2 linked regions of the Crateriforma spongiae genome follow. The protein of the gene in region 1 binds, or shares a complex with, the protein of each later gene. Links are inferred from orthologs where the notes say so. Each region holds a gene or a part of one and is shown on either strand. Other genes may lie near its edges.

Region 1 (8,228 bases):
ATGGTTCAGCCGAACCGCCGACGGAGGCGGACATCGCGGCGCTGGTGAATCAAACGGAAGTCTTGGCCGAACGTCGAAGACGACTGTCCGATGTCAGTTGGTGGATGCGGTGCATTGCCGAGTTCATCGCCAGACGCGCCAACCGCGAAGATGAATGCACGGGCCGGTTTTGGGAGGGGCGGTACCGGCTGCAAAGTCTGCTGGACGAAGCGAGCCTGCTGGCTTGTGCGGCCTATGTGGATTTGAATCCGGTGCGTGCAGCGATTGCCGAAACACCCGAAACGAGCCCTTACACCGGAGCGAAAGACCGCATCGATGACCTGCCCCGGCAACCGAGTCGATTGCGGCCAAGCATGCACGAGTGGGAGCGAAGTCGCCGCCGCCGACACAGTGGATGGATGAGCCCGGTGGAGATCAACGAGGCGAAAGATCCGGTCGGCCCCTGTATTGAGAATTCGGGACGGCGGGCAAGTTCGAAAGGTTTCTTAGGGATTTCACTGGTTCGATACTTGGAGTTGCTCGACTGGACCGGTCGGCAACTTCGGTCAGATAAGCCGGGAGCGATTCCAAAACACTTGGCTCCGATTCTGTCACGCATCGGAGTCGACACTCGGGGTTGGTGTGATGTGGTTCGCCGCTTTGGCCGCGTCTTCAAGCGTGCGGCGGGGACGCCGGAAAGTCTCGCACGCGAAGCAGTGCGGTGCGGACAGCACTGGTTGTGCGCCCCGGATAACCCACTGGGGCTCTGTTCCGACTAGCGGCACGGCGACGCCCGCTCTCCGCGGAGCAGCTAGCGCACTCGGATTCCGCTCTCCATGTAGGCAGCGAAAGGTGAGACTGCGCAACCGATCCGCTTCTAAACCGCCGCACCGGCTCATCCCTTTACTGTAGGTGCGAAAAATCCGGCGTCCCGGTCGAGCATCCCCTCCAGCCAACTGCTTCCGCGACGCCGCCCGCAGCCTCTTTCAGCCCCACTACCGAAAAACGCCACGCAATGGCAGCCACAGCATGACTATGCTTCGTTCAATTAATGGGTGGCCCTTATTATGCTATTAGCGCGAAAAGTCCGGCGTCCCGGTCGCCCATCCCCTCCAGCCAACCGCTCCCCCGACGCCACCCGCAGCTCCTTAGCCCCCCTACCGAAAAACGCCTCACAATGGCAGAGCAGCATGAACGTGCTTCGTAAATTTAATGGGTGGCCCCTATTAAGACTATTAAGACTGCTGCACCGGCCGGGGGATAGATGCCGCGACAACTGGTCTGTTCGGCAAAAACGGCCCGCGACCGTTTCAAGCTAGGCAAGCTTGGCTTTTCGGGTTGAATTCGTTGACACGAAAATTTCGCCGTAATTATACTCCCTGTGGATGCACGGCCCCCGCAGCAATTGCGTGGCGGGCCGCCGATCAGTCTTTTCTGCCCCCACCGCCAATTCTTTGCTCGGAACCCATTCCTCATGAATCTTCTCGGGAAGGCGCTGACGTTCGCCGTGTTTGCCTTGAGCATTGTGTTCATGGTCGTCGGGCTTGCCGTCAACGCATCACACCGCAACTGGCGCGACGTCGTGCTGGGCCCTGGCGGCTTGAAACAGCAAATCGAAACCGTTGAAACCACCAACGACCAACTTCGCGATTCGGCTCAGCGAACCCAAGCGGCTTTGGACCGCGAACGTGCCGCCCGTCGCACCGCTCTGGCCGCCTTGCAGACTCAGCTGAACCAACTGCAACAGGAATTGGTCCAAAGTGCGGCCGACGTGGAAGCCTTGCGTGCGGCCAATACGGAACTGACTCAACTGGACCGCTCGCGTGCGGCCGACTTGGAAGCCAAGACCGAAGAAATCACTCGACTGCGGGCCGCTCTGGTCAAGGAACGCGAGGACCGCGACACCCTGTTCGCTAAATCGCTCGAGCTGACCGACTTGCTGAACCGCGCCCGAGGCACCGTCCAAAACCAAAAGCAACGCAACGACCAGCTTCGCACCCAAGTCACTCGTTTGCAGGAAGTGGTCGAAGCCAAGGGCATTGACGTCAACGCACCGCTGGACGGCGCCCCGCCGGAACGAAACGGTGTGGTCTTGGTCGTCAACCGGCCTCGCAAACAAGTCGAAGTCAGCATCGGCAGCGACGACGGCCTGCGTCAGGGACACCTGCTTGACGTGACACGAAACGGATCGTTCGTCACCCGCCTGCGTGTCGGCTACACCGAACCGGACCGTGCCGTCGCCGAAATCTTGTCTGACTACAGCAACCGAACCATCCAAGAGGGCGACCGTGTCGACACTACCTACGAATGAGCCGCCACGGAAACAGCCACCGAACGTTTACACGGTGATGCTGATCCTGAGCACCGTCTTCATGCTGATTGCCGTCGTCGCCATGCTGATCGAAGCAGGTCGCTGGGCTCCCGATTACTGGAACACACGGACGGCACAACCCAGCGTGATGCATATCGAAGCCGACACGGGATCGCTTTTCCGCGGTTAGCCGGCGAACGCATCGGGCAAACGCACCAGCAAACAAACGTACGGGTAAGATCAGCCATCGGCTGAAGCCATGCGGGTGAGCTTACCCTGAGACGGCGAAACACAAAACTTGTAGCAGGCGACCTTGCCCCCAAGGTTGCCTGTTTTGGTTTTGTAGGCATCCACAGACGCGGACGGGCGAGCTCACAACGTCAAGACGCCCGCAGCTTTTCTGCCTCAGCCTCCAGCGCCGCGATCTCTTCTTCCAACGCTTTGGTTTCTTCTGGATCATCAGCCTGCTGCTTCGAACCGGCCAATCTCGGGCGCAGTGCGCTCAGCTTTTTCTTGATGACTTCCAGTCGTTTCTTGGCTTTCTTATCCATCTCGATTCGTTTCGTGGTTGAGCCGGTTGAGAATCCGAATTCAGAACATGGGGTTCGCATGCGAGCGCAAGGCGGCGGCGCGTCGACGGTCAAAACTCCATCAACGCAACGGCAAAGTGGACGACCAAAACCCACAAGGTCGTCCAAAGCACGGTCGCAGTGATCGCATCGCTGACGTCAGCGGCGGACTGCTTGGATCGCAGGCCTTGATAGTAGCTGATCACCGCGGTGCCCACACCGCACGCGGCGTTCTTTCCGAAAACCCAACTCGCCCCCTTCGGCCAAATAGCGTCTTGCCCGCGAAGATTTCGAAAGAAATGCTGGTCCCAAAAGTAGGACGGGATGTCGGAATGAGTGGCGGTGAACGTCACCATGCTGATCAACCGCGCGGCAAAAAACGCGATCCACTCCAACACGGGTGTGGCCACCAGAAAGGCCACCAAAATTGGAACCAACAAATAGGCCTGCGGCCGAACACCCAGCGTCCGCATCGCGTCGACCTGGCCGCCGTATCGTTTGACGCCCACGTCGGCTGCGACCGCGGCACCACAGCGAGCCGCCACCAGGATCGTCGCCAACACGGGCACCAAAATTCGATACAACGCAAACCCGATCGACGCCAACAATTCGTCGATCAACAACGGTTGCGTGTACAGTCGAAACGGCAGAAAGCGAAACGTGAAATAGGTCGTCGTGAACCCGGCGATTAAACCGGCAATGGCCAAGTACACGCACGCCGACGGGCCGCCCACCAATCGCAAGTAATGCATGAAGAATCGTCCCGCCCATTTCCATCGTGGGAAAATTGGCAACACATCGACGGGCAATCGCAGCGCACTGATCAATGCATCGGAGCTGGCCAACAGAAATGCGTCTAGCTGTTCGATCAAACGGCGTCCCATCGACCACCCACGTTTGACCGCTGCTTGTTCCGGCGCTGTTGCCGTCGCCGGGTCGGCTGCCACAGGATGCATCCACTGGCGAATCTGCGACCACTGATCGCGTGGGACGGAAACCAGCTGCTTTCGCCGGTTGTCCAAGAAAACGACTTCGTCCGCGATCGGAATCAGCGTCTGATAATCATGCGTAACGACCACGCTGGTCCGGTGATGAATCTGCTGAGTCTGGCGAATCAACGAAGCCACCTTCGCACCGCTGGCCGCATCCAGTCCTGATGTCGGTTCGTCGTACAGGATCACTTCAGGATCGGAGGCCAACGTCCGCGCGATGGCCAGTCGCTGTTTCTGCCCACCGCTAAGTCCGGCAACGGGAACCTCCGCCGGGACCCCCAATTCCGCCAACCAACCGGCCGCATCCTGTTCAGGCGGTCGATGCCGATCGCCCCGATGGTCCATCGCAAACTGGACATTGGCGGTCGGCGACAGTTCATCGAACAACGCAAACTGTTGAAACACCACGCCCACGCGCCGACGCAAAGGCGACAGTGCGGCGCCCAGGCGGGCCGGCCCCTTCGATCCGGAATCGATGTCTTGATGCTCCGCGATGTCAGCCGCAATGTCGGCTGACCAACGCACGACGGAACCGTCACGCGGCAACAAGCCGGCCAGAATCCGCAGCAACACCGACTTTCCGGCACCACTGCCACCGACCACGACCAGCAGTTTCCCCGGCTCCAGATCCAACCGAGCGTCATCCAGCAACCGGCGACCGGCCACGTCCACGCAAAGCCGTTCCAGATGCACGGGTCCCCCGGCCGATCGCACGTCAGCCGAGGTTGGGTCGCCGTTGGACTGGGGATCATTTACAGACGTCATGCGGGCAGCTTACCGGATCGGTCACCTACGTTGTCAGACCACAGTCCGGCGCGACCGGCACCGCGACCGGCGAACCTGTTTGGCAATCAGGGTTTAGCGATCGACGCCGGCGCAGTAGACTGCGCCGGTTACGCAAAACCGATTGATTTGTTGCTGAAAGGACGCCTGAATTGTTTGTCGCTGCTTCGACGGAATGTTGGCCGGCTGATGACCTGCAAACCAGCATCGAGACGCTCCAGGACCTGGATTTTAGCGCGATCGAGATCGCCATCCACGAGTCCGGCGCGCACACTCGCCCCAGCGAAATCCTGGCTGATCCGGACCGCGGAATCCAATTGCTTCGGTACACCCACCGGCTGGACATCTCCGGTTACAGCATCGAATTGGACAGCACAGGTGACCAGCACTACGACGACTTCCACGATCTGTGCCGGATCGCCAAGGCCACCAAGGTCGTCAATTTGACCGTGCCGTCGGCGGAACTGGGCACGCCTTTCAATGAAGAAGTCGAACACCTTCAGCGGCTGGTCAGCATCGCGGAAACCGAGGGCGTACGTGTCGCGGTCCGCAGCCAATTGGGCTGCCTCAGCGAAGACCCCGACACCTTGATGGTGCTTTGCAACAACGTCGATGGCCTGGGCATCACCCTGGACCCCAGCGTCTACATTGCCGGTCCGGCCAAAGGCAAGTCGCTGGACAAGATCCTGAAGTTTGTCATCAACACGCACCTCCGAGACACCCGCCCGGATGCATTCCAAGTCAGCGTGGGGCAGGGCGAAATCGACTACGGAAAACTGGTCACCCAGTTGGAACGTGAAAAATACGATCGTGCTTTGACGATCCACATGGCGCCCCAGGAAGACTTGGATCATCGCGTCGAATTGCGAAAGCTTCGTCGATTGTTGGAAACGTTGATTTAGCAACCGTGAAAATACCGGCAACTAGGCGACCGGATCGGTGGCAATTGCCGGCGACTTGGCCGCAACAACTCAGCGACCGCTTGCGGCAACGCGGCGAAACGCCCGAACTGTCGCGACGCTATCGTTCGATCGCGGCCGTGCCACTTGCCTATGGTCGCCACCGCGGCCCCGCACCGGTCCGTGCACGACGTGCCGCGGTGCTGGTGGGTATCTACGAAGATGTGTCTGGTATCAATGGTGTGTCGAGTGCCGAAGGTTTGCACGGCGGATCGATGTCGCAGAAAGCTGCGGCGGATGCCCTGGTCGTTCCGGATGCCCATCAACCGCTCACATCGCTCCGCCACATGCGTGTCTTGTTGACGCGGCGTCCCAGTCTGTTGAAGCATCACGGCGGGCAAATTTGCTTTCCCGGGGGGCGGGTGGAATCGGGTGAAGACACCCGCGAAGCCGCCTTGCGGGAATTCGCCGAAGAACTAGGTCGTCCCGCTTTGGTCCGCCAGTGGATCGGACGTCTGGCATGCCAATATGTCTATGCCAGCGACAACCGGGTCACTCCCTGGGTCGCGTGGTTACACAAAGATCCCACCCCCTGGTGCCCCGACCCGGCCGAAGTTGATGAGGTACTGGATTTGCCGCTGGAAACACTTCTGCGGCAGGTCGTCGCGGGAAACCTGTCACGACACACCGAAATACGATCCGTCCGTCGGGGCGAACATCGCGTTGGTCATTTGCAGTTCCGCACGCCGGCGTTTGCACACGGCGAACACAAGGTTTGGGGTGCCACAGCGATGATTCTGGACGAATTGGCTCAGCACTTGCTTACCTTGTCAGACGTTCCGGTCGGACCGGCAAATTGACAGCGGGTGTCGCCATCCTACAATTCGGCCGTCTGTGCAAGGCGTCGCCGACCGGATGCGACACGCCCCACCCGCCGATGGATCACCGTCGATCAGTCCTTGTGAACGATTCCCGCGATCCCGACCGATTCCCCGTTTAACTATCCGTACAAAACGAGAGACCACTGTCATGGCTTCCGATGCTGTCAAAGAATTCACCGACGACAATTTCGACTCCGAAGTGCTGCAATCGGACCAACCCGTCTTGGTCGACTTCTGGGCACCCTGGTGCGGCCCTTGCCGTCAAATCGCTCCCATGATCGATGAACTGGCCGGCGAAAACCCGTCGGTCAAGATCGGCAAGATCAACATCGACGATAATCCCGGCGCCGCCCAGCGTTTCGGCATCAACAGCATCCCGACGCTGTTGGTTTTCAAAGGCGGCGAAGTCAGCGAGAGCTTTGTCGGCGTTCGCCCCAAGGCCGCTCTGCAAGAAGCCCTGGATTCGGCGGCAACGTCCTGATCCCAAGGGGACGCCTTTTGGCATCTGATTAACGCAACAGGCCGCATGCGAATCATCGCACGCGGCCTGTTTTCGTTGATCTTTCAAACGGGGCAGTCAAATCCGCCCGCCCAAACGGCGATTCGGTTCGACCGCAGCCCCGGTTCGTTTAGGCGGCCTTCTTGGCTTCGGCCGACTGATAAAACTGACCGATCACTTCGACGACTCGGTTTTGTTCTTCTACGGTCAGCGACGGGAAAATCGGCAGGTTCAAGATCTCGCGGCTGGCCCGCTCGGTCTCGCTCAAATCACCGGCTTTGAAGCCGATATTTTCAAAGCACTCTTGCTGGTGCATCGGCACCGGGTAATAGATTTCCGACCCCACGCCGTTGTCGGCCAAGTGCTGGCGGACTTCGTCGCGTCGCCCGTCGGCGATGCGGATCGAATACTGGTTCCAGACCGAGAAAGCGTTCTCATCGATCACCGGCAAAGTGACCGGACCGTCTTCGACCAAACCAGCTTCGCGGAACAAGTGGTGGTACCGCGTGGCGTTGGTGCGACGGCCTTCGACGGCCTGGGGCAAGTGATTCATCTTCACCCGCAAAACAGCAGCCTGGAACGTGTCCAAGCGGCTGTTGATGCCCACCACCTTGTGATAATAGCGGGGTCGCATGCCGTGGCCGGCGAACAAACGCAGCCGATCCGCGAACGCTTCGTCATTGGTCGTCAGCATGCCGCCGTCGCCCATGCCGCCCAAGTTCTTGGTCGGATAGAAGCTGAAACAGCCCACGGTCCCCCAGCTGCCGGCGGGACGCGAATGATAGGCCGCACCGATCGACTGGGCGGCGTCTTCGACCACGGGGATGTCATGTTCGGCGGCGACCTGACAGATCCGGTCGATGCGAGCACACTGTCCGAACAGGTGCACGGGAATGATGGCTGCCGTCTTGGGCCCGATCAGCGAATCCAGCTGATCGACATCCATGTTGTAGGTGTCCGGATCGATGTCGATGAAGACCGGCGTGGCGCCCAGTCGCGTGATGCAGCTGACCGAGGCGAAAAAGGTAAAGCTGGGAACGATCACTTCGTCGCCCGGGCCGATGTTCAAAGCCATCAGGGACAACAGCAACGCGTCACTGCCGGAGGCACAACCGACGGCAAATTGGGCCTGGCTGTATTTGGCGACTTCCGATTCCAGTTCGACCACATCGGGGCCGAACAGAAAGCGTCCGGAATCCAGGACGCCGGCCAGGGCGCTCATGAATTCTTCACGATACGGGCGATTGTCGCGGTTGACGTCCAACAGCGGAACAGAATTCGGGCCTGGCATGGTTCGATGACCTTCCTTGGATGA
Region 2 (8,160 bases), on another replicon or contig:
TTTTTCACCGGCAAAGGCGGCGTCGGCAAAACGTCGATGGCCTGTGCGACCGCCGTCCAGTTGGCACATTCCGGAAAGCGGGTCCTGTTGGTGTCGACCGATCCGGCGTCCAACTTGGATGAAGTGCTGGGTTGTCGTCTGGGGCATACGCCGACACCGGTTGATGGCGTCGATGGCCTGGATGGGATCAACATTGATCCACAGATCGCGGCCGCGGAGTATCGCGAACGGATGGTCCAGCCGTATCGTGGCGTGTTGCCCGACGCGGCCGTGCGAAGCATGGAAGAACAGTTTTCGGGTTCGTGCACGGTGGAGATCGCGGCGTTCGATGAATTCGCGAAGCTGTTGGGTGACGACACCGCGACGTCCGATTACGACCACGTGGTCTTTGACACCGCACCGACGGGTCACACGCTGCGGTTATTGACGTTGCCGTCGGCTTGGTCCGGGTTCATGGAATCCAGCACCACCGGGGCGTCATGCCTGGGCCCCCTAGCCGGACTGCAGGCCCAACAAGCGATCTACAAAAAGACTGTCGAAGCGCTGGGCGACGGCGATCAAACCACCCTGGTCTTGGTCACACGTCCGGAAACATCGGCGTTTGCCGAAGCGGCCCGCAGCAGCGACGAACTGCGTCAGTTGGGCGTGTTGAACCAACGTCTGATCGTCAACGGCGTCTTCACCGCGTCGGACGAAGGCGACCGAGTGGCCGCGGCCATGCAGAAACGTGGCGATGACGCACTGGAGCAAATGCCCTCCAACCTGGCCGAACTTCCACGGTTGTCCGTCGCCCTTTCACCGTCGGGCGTGATGGGTATCGATCGACTGCGGCAAGTCGGACGAGCGGACCACGAAGGCTCCGGTGCAGACGCTGGTTCGCCACTGGAAGTGTCGCTGTCATCGACTGAATTGCCCGGCGATTTGTCCGATCTCATTGACGGTATCGCCGACAAAGGACGCGGCGTGGTTTTGGCAATGGGGAAAGGCGGCGTCGGCAAGACCACTGTCGCCAGCGCCGTCGCCGTCGCGTTGGCACGTCGTGGCTTTGACGTTCACCTGTCGACCACCGATCCGGCCGCGCACGTCGCAGCGACGTTGGCCAGCGAATCACTGGAACGCTTGACCGTTGATCGCATCGATCCGGCCGCGGAGGTCGAAGCGTATCGCGCCGAAGTCTTGGCCACCGCGGGCGACGACTTGGATGAAAACGGCCGCGCTCTATTGGAAGAAGACTTGCGGTCACCCTGTACGGAGGAAATTGCTGTCTTCCGTGCGTTTGCACAGTCGGTCGCCGCCGGTACCGATCGCTTCGTTGTCCTGGACACCGCACCGACCGGCCACACGATTTTATTGCTCGATTCGGCGATGGCCTATCACCGCGAAGTCAGTCGCCAGGGAAGTGAAGTTCCCGAATCGGTGCAGCAGTTGTTGCCGCGATTACGGGATCCCGACTTCACCCAAGTCCTGATCGTGACATTGCCCGAAGCGACGCCGGTTCACGAAGCGGCCAAATTGCAGGAAGACTTGATTCGCGCCGAAATCCAACCGACCGCTTGGGTCATCAACCAAAGCATCGCTCCGCTGGAAACAACCGATCCCGCGTTGCAACGCCGCCAGTCGCACGAGCAGGCCTATATCGACGAAGTGAAAGCCTTGTCCGGTGGTTCGGTGGCCTTGGTTCCCTGGCAATTGGAACCGCCCACCGGTGTCGATGCCCTTTCAAAACTTGGGCAGCGTCACCACGCCCCACTGCAATCGCGATCCTGATCGCGTTTTCTTCGTCCAACCACTTTTCCTTTTCTTACCACCGAAACCGAAAACAACGATGACCAGAAAGAACGTCCTTTTCTTGTGCACCGGAAATTCGTGCCGCAGCCAGATGGCCGAAGGCTGGGCGCGACACTTTCACGGTGATTCCATTCAACCGTACTCCGCCGGGATCGAAGCCCACGGGATGAACCCCAACGCGATGGCGGTGATGAAGGAAGCCGGTGTCGACATCAGCAGCCAGTCATCCAAGTTGGCCGACACGGTGAAAGACGTCCCGCTGGACTTGGTGATCACCGTGTGTGGGCACGCCGACGAAAACTGTCCGATGTTTCTGACCAAGGCAAAGACGGTTCACGTCGGCTTCGATGACCCACCCAAGTTGGCCAAAGAAGCCAAGACCGAGGAAGAAGCACTGGACGCCTATCGTCGGGTTCGTGACGAAATCCGTGACTTCATTCAGAATCAGTTGCCCGAAAAGCTTCGCGAAGTCTGAACGAAGGTTGCCATCGACGTCGGTTCAGCGGTCGCCACGCAATCGCGCGTCGACCGACGATTGGTGGTCCGATTCGCTGCCGCCGCTGCGGGTGGTCAATGTCTTCTTCCACGACGCCGACAACGCCTCGCATGCGGCCAGACGCAAATCCAAGGCCGCATCCCGCGGCTTGGCGAACATCACGTCGTTGGCAAATGCGACGGTGAATTCGGGATAATCACGACGCGTCAAATGCATGCTTTGGCCGGGCCGAATGGTTCCGGTCGACAGAACGCGAAAGTACCAACCGGTCCGGCGTGTCTGTTGGACCCGCACGGCCAGTTTGGGCAAACGCCAGCGCCGGGACAGTTTCCAGCACGGTTGTCGCGGCTGGCTGACTTGCAACACACAGTCGCCGATTTCGAAAACGTCTCCGATGCAAACCCTAGTTTCGTCCGCCTCGGCGATCGTCAGATTCTCACCGAACGTTCCATCACCCCATTGGACGTCGGGAAATTCTTGTTTCCAAAATGGGAAGTGGACCGCCGGATAGGCCAGCACAGCTTTGTCGACACCGCCGTGGTGCACCAAGTCGGCTTGCCCGTCCCCGTCCAAGTTTTCACGTCCCACGCCGATCGGGCCGTCGACCCGATCTTTGATGATTCCGGAGGTCCAGGGTTTACCGGGATCATCGCCCGCATCCATCGCCCGAGGACGACCGACGTGAATGGAAACGATGCGAAATGCCGTATCCGTCGCTGCGGTCACGATGTCTTCCTCGGTGGGTCTTGGACGAACGGTGCGATTCTATTTTAGGTCGGCCAGGTCCGCGCCGTGATTGATGTGAAACGGCTGGCCGTCGATGACCAATGCCGGCACCGACCGAACGCCCGCCGCTTCGGCTTCCTTCAGGCGATTTTTCTGAATCCCCAGGTGAACCTTTTCGACATCGTCTCGCAAGGCATCGGCGACGGTCTGTTCGGCGGCCACACAAACGGGACATCCGGCATGAAAGAAGACAACGTTGGACATGGTTTTGGGTTCCTTTTCGTAAGCAGTACTTTGGAAAAACGGGGACAGAACTCCGACCGCCCTTTCAGTGGCATCGGTCGGATGAAAGAAAATTACGCGAGGATTTTCCATTCGTCCAATACGAAATAACGAAGCCAGTCATAGGCACAGCCTATCACTGAAAATACCGTTTTTTTGGGCGTCTTTCGCTCGTCTGCCGTTCGACGCCCGGTGCTCCATAGGTCGGGGATGCGTCGTTCCGAACCGCCATCGGAACCAAATTTGGCACGCTCGATGCATCTATCGGGAATCGAAAAGGTTGACTGTCAAATTGACCAGTCCCCCGCAAAAGCTTTCGACGCGGGCGACGTGATCGCCGCGGCGTTGCGATTGCTCCGGTGCATCCATGCGTTCGGACCGAGCGTGGGGACTGGTGATTTGTCAGAGGGTTTGTGTTGGCTTTTAAGTGTGGAGAAAATCACGATGAACAATGGCATGACTCGGCGCCCCGGCTTTGCGGTCCCCGATTCGCTCGCTTCGGCGTCACGCGATTTGAATGATTTGTTTGACCGTCTGTTTGATGCTCCGTTGCGTGTCAGCGGATCGCAAGCTTGGTTCGCGCCAACGTCGGTTTGGGAGGACGATGGCAACTTCACCGTCGAATTGGACCTACCCGGCATCGCACCGGATGATTTGGATGTGACGGTCGATGACGGCAAGTTGACCGTGACGGCGAAGCGGACCGACGCGGAAGACCGCAAGTATCTGCACCAAGAACGCCGGTTCGGCGAATTGACCCGCAGCATCACGCTGCCGGAATCGGTCGATCCGGAATCGATCGAGGCCGAGTACGTCCACGGCGTGCTGCGTGTGACCCTGACCAAGCGTCCGGAAGTCCAGCCGCGGAAGATCGAAATCAAAGTCGGCTGATCCGCCGAAATAGCAAACGTTCACCGGGGCCGCTGCGAAATTCGCTTTCGCCGCGGCCCCGCGTTCGTTGGGGGGGCGACGGCATCAACGCCCCACTTTTCTTTAAGGGGTTGCGGACGTGGCGATCCCAAAGCGGATCCGGCCGCCATTGTTTGCGTTGGAAGGAGAATATCGGATAAAACGGTAAAGACGGCAAAACATTCCGGCCCCGCCGTGCGTCAGAATCGAAGACGCGCTGGAGTAACCGTTTTGCCGGTGGCGGCGGCTCTTCTGAGCTACCGTTTCTTGTTGATCCCGTCCTGGGCGGACGAAACCGATCGGAATGAGTCGAAGTTTTGGAATCTTCGGATGATCCGGCCTGCCCGCCTTCGTCACGCCAACGTCGGTCCGATGGACGAGCCGACGGAACAGAATTTCTTTGCCAGAGTGAATGCCATGACCCGATTGTGGGACCGTGCCCGATGGGTAGCCGCTAGCGCCATTTGCGGAATGTTGATGTCCGCACCGGCCTCGGCCGCCAGCCTGCCCCCGTTTGATAAGGTTTCGGAAGACTACACCGAAATCAAAGTCTCCGATCAAACGGCCAGCAAAGGCTTGTTCCGTTTGTGGAAGCGGGAGAAAGACGCTCAGCTGCTGGGCGAACTGCCCAAGAACTTCAGCACCAAGCGTTACTTCATCGCATTGACCGTCAGCAGCGGGGATCGATACGCGGGACTACAGGCCGGCGAATGGGTCGTCCAGTGGCGTCGTTACGATGACCGGCTGGCACTGATCGCCCCGAACCTGGACATCAAGGCGTCGGGCGAACCGGAAGCCAAGTCGTCGGTCAAACGACTGTTCACCGACCGAGTCCTGTTGGACATTCCGATCGTCGCGATCGGCCCCAGCGGTGGTCCGGTGATCGATCTGGACAACCTGTTGGTCGGCAGCGCGTCGACGTTCTTTGGATCGTCGGTTCGGCAATCGTCACGGTCGCGGATCAAGTCGTTGGAAAAGGCGAAGGTCTTTCCGGAGAACGTCGAGATCGCATTTGAGATTGTCGGCGCCAACAGCCGTCTGCAAACGATCCACTATTCGTTCAGCGAAGTCCCCTCGGCATCGTCGGGCTTTCGTCCCCGCAAAGCCGACGAACGTGTGGGTTACTTCACGACGTCGTTCACCGACCTGGGCAAATACGAGGACGATGAAACCGTCATTCGCTTCATCAATCGTTGGCGACTGCAAAAGCGGGATCCCAAGCTGAAGCTTAGCCCGCCCAAAGAACCGATCCGCTTTTACGTCGAACACACCGCTCCGGTGCGTTATCGCCGCTGGATCAAAGCCGGCGTCGACTATTGGAACAAGGCATTTGAAAAGGTCGGTATCGTCGATGCGATCGTGATCGAATATCAGGACGCCGAAAGCAAGGTCCACATGGAAAAGGACCCCGAGGACGTTCGATACAACTTCATCCGTTGGCTGAACAATGACGTCGGGACGGCCATCGGTCCGAGCCGCGTGCATCCCGAAACGGGTGAAATCCTGGACGCCGATATCATCCTGACCGACGGCTGGATCCGCCACTTCAATTTCAACTATCACGAATTGATGCCCAAATTGGCGATGGAAGGCATGACGGCGGAAACGCTGGCATGGCTGGGACGTCACCCGAATTGGGATCCGCGTGTCCGCTTGGCCGCTCCCGAAAACGCCAACCACTTGCGTGCCAAGTACGCACGCCAAGCACAACAGCCGATGGCCGGGTTCAAGATGGCACAAGCCGACCCCAGCCTGTTGGGCGACGATGAATTTGATGGGCTGTACGGCCAGATCAGTCAAAAGAACGGTCTGTGCATGGCCGCCAGCAGCCGCAGCCTGGACCTGGCGTTGGCCCGCATGGACTGGGCGCTGACCTTGATGGCGGACGAAGAAGCCGAAAAGGAAAAAGAGAAGAAGGAAAAGGAAGCCGCCGAGTCGGACAAGAAGAAACAGGACGACAATAAAGACAAGGATGCCGACGAGAACGACGACGACGAATCGTCCGATGACGAAGACGAAGAAGCCGACAAAGATGACGAAGCGGTCGCCAAAAAAGATGATGACGACGCGAGGTCCAAAAAGGCGGATCCCGGTGAATTGCTGGACGGCATGCCTGAATGGTTCGTCGGTCCGCTGCTGGCCGACTTGGTCGCCCACGAGGTCGGACACACACTGGGCCTGCGGCACAACTTCAAAGCCAGTTCGATGTTGACGCTGGACGAAATCAACAGCAAAGACGTCAAAGGCAAACGCACCTTCGCAAGCTCGGTGATGGATTACGCTCCGATCAACTATCGCTACGAGGCCGGCGAAACACAGGGCGATTACGCGATGATCGACATTGGTCCGTATGATTTCTGGGCCATCGAGTACGGTTACACCTTTGAAGAAAAGGAACTGCCGGAAATCCTGAAACGCTGCGTCGAACCGGAACTGCAATACGCAACCGACGAAGACACCAGCGGACCGGATCCGTATGCACGTCGATATGACTTTGCCAAAGATCCGCTGTCGTATTGTCAGGAACAGATGAAGCTGGTGAATCTGTATCGTGGCCGTCTGCTGGATTCGTTCGTCAAAGACGGCGACAGTTGGGCCAAGGCGCGACGCGGTTATGAATTGACGCTGTCATTGCAATCCCGAACGGTCAGCATGATGGCCAACTGGATCGGCGGTGCGTTCGTCAATCGCGACAAGAAGGGTGACCCCGGTGACCGACCGCCTGTCCAAGTGGTGCCCGCCAAGGACCAGCGTGAAGCCCTGGAATACGTGATTGAAACCACGTTCCGTGACGAAGCTTTTGGCCTGGAACCCAAACTGCTGGAACGCATGGGCGTGGACAAATGGCTGGGCGGCGGATCCCGTTCGGCTTTGTCCGACGAAGCGACTTGGCCGATCCATGACCGGGTGCTTGGGATGCAAGCGTCAGCGTTGACGATGTTGATGAATCCGACCACGCTGCGTCGTGTGTACGACAACGAATTGCGTCTGCCGCCGGAGGAGGATGCGTTGACGTTGCCAGAATTGCTGGACCGTATCAGCAATGCGGTGTGGACCGAGTTGGGCGAAGAATGCCCGGAGGATCGCAACGATCGCAATCCGATGATCAGTTCGCTGCGACGCAACTTGCAACGCGAACACCTGCAACGCTTGATCGATTTGATCCTGGACAGCAGCGATGACGTGGCCGCACAAATGCCGATCAGCAACCTGTCCCGCATGCAACTTCGGAACCTGAGCAATCGCATCAAGGTGACGATGGACAAGTGTGCCGGAAAGATCGACGCTTATACGATGGCTCACCTGACGGAATCCAAGGAACGGATCGATCGTGCTTTGGACGCAGGCTACACCTACAACGGTGGCGGGCAACAACAGGTGCCAATGCTGATGATGTTGATGGGCCAACAAGGTCAGCCGGTCCAACCCGGCCAGCAGCCTGCGACGACGCCGTAGCGTTTGGCAACACGACAATTGTTCCTGAACGGGGAACACGATTCAGGCTTGGTGTCGCGACCAAGCCTGTTTCTTTGCGCCAACGGTGCGTAACGGGCGACTGTTCGAACCGGGCCGCCAACCACCAGAGTTACTTTCATCCTCGCGTCTGTGCCTCTGTGAGAGACCTCCCAAGCACTGGGCAGATGGATCTCACGAAGGCACCAAGGCACGGAGGGGTGGGGGTGGTCAAGGCGCTGATCGAGTCAGGCCATCGACGCGATTGATCCGTTGACTTTCACCACGATTCCTATCGCACTCTTCATCTTCTCCTCCGTGTCTTCGTGCCTCTGTGAGAGACCTCCCAAGCACTGGGCAGATGGATCTCACGGAGGCACCAAGGCACGGAGGGGTGGGAGTGGACAAGGGGCTGATCGAGTCAGGCCACCAACGCGATTGATCCACTAACTTTCGCCACGATTCCTATCGCCCTCTTCATCTTCTCCTCTGTGTCTTCGTGCCTC

What was found.
Region 2: the proteins of trxA (region 1) and HFP54_RS17605 are in contact, whole or in part, in an NMR structure (PDB 2IPA), measured with the Bacillus subtilis proteins. The link is inferred for Crateriforma spongiae from one-to-one orthologs.

The regions. Positions count from the first base shown.
Region 1 is NZ_JAAXMS010000003.1:554,759-562,986, reverse strand. What follows is about bases 5,360-8,228. They hold trxA (thioredoxin), read left to right. Parts: upstream 5,360-6,562; coding sequence 6,563-6,895; downstream 6,896-8,228. Other genes in these bases: HFP54_RS10190 (DegT/DnrJ/EryC1/StrS family aminotransferase), read right to left, coding at 7,044-8,204; HFP54_RS26165 (NUDIX hydrolase), read left to right, coding at 5,542-6,393; HFP54_RS10205 (sugar phosphate isomerase/epimerase family protein), read left to right, coding at 5,360-5,536. Also shown: HFP54_RS10230 (hypothetical protein), read left to right, coding at 1-758; HFP54_RS10225 (hypothetical protein), read left to right, coding at 1,454-2,290; HFP54_RS10220 (hypothetical protein), read left to right, coding at 2,268-2,480; HFP54_RS10215 (hypothetical protein), read right to left, coding at 2,671-2,841; HFP54_RS10210 (ABC transporter permease), read right to left, coding at 2,931-4,616; more of HFP54_RS10205, read left to right, coding at 4,787-5,359. UniProt on the Bacillus subtilis protein: Participates in various redox reactions through the reversible oxidation of its active center dithiol to a disulfide and catalyzes dithiol-disulfide exchange reactions.
Region 2 is NZ_JAAXMS010000006.1:289,356-297,515, reverse strand. Bases 744-3,544 are described here. They hold HFP54_RS17605 (arsenate reductase ArsC), read left to right. Parts: upstream 744-1,825; coding sequence 1,826-2,263; downstream 2,264-3,544. Other genes in these bases: HFP54_RS17595 (thioredoxin family protein), read right to left, coding at 3,050-3,274; HFP54_RS17600 (MOSC domain-containing protein), read right to left, coding at 2,288-3,010; arsA (arsenical pump-driving ATPase), read left to right, coding at 744-1,767. In the rest of the region: more of arsA, read left to right, coding at 1-743; HFP54_RS17590 (Hsp20/alpha crystallin family protein), read left to right, coding at 3,749-4,183; HFP54_RS17585 (zinc-dependent metalloprotease), read left to right, coding at 4,679-7,657. UniProt on the Bacillus subtilis protein: Catalyzes the reduction of arsenate [As(V)] to arsenite [As(III)]. In vitro, can dephosphorylate para-nitrophenyl phosphate (pNPP).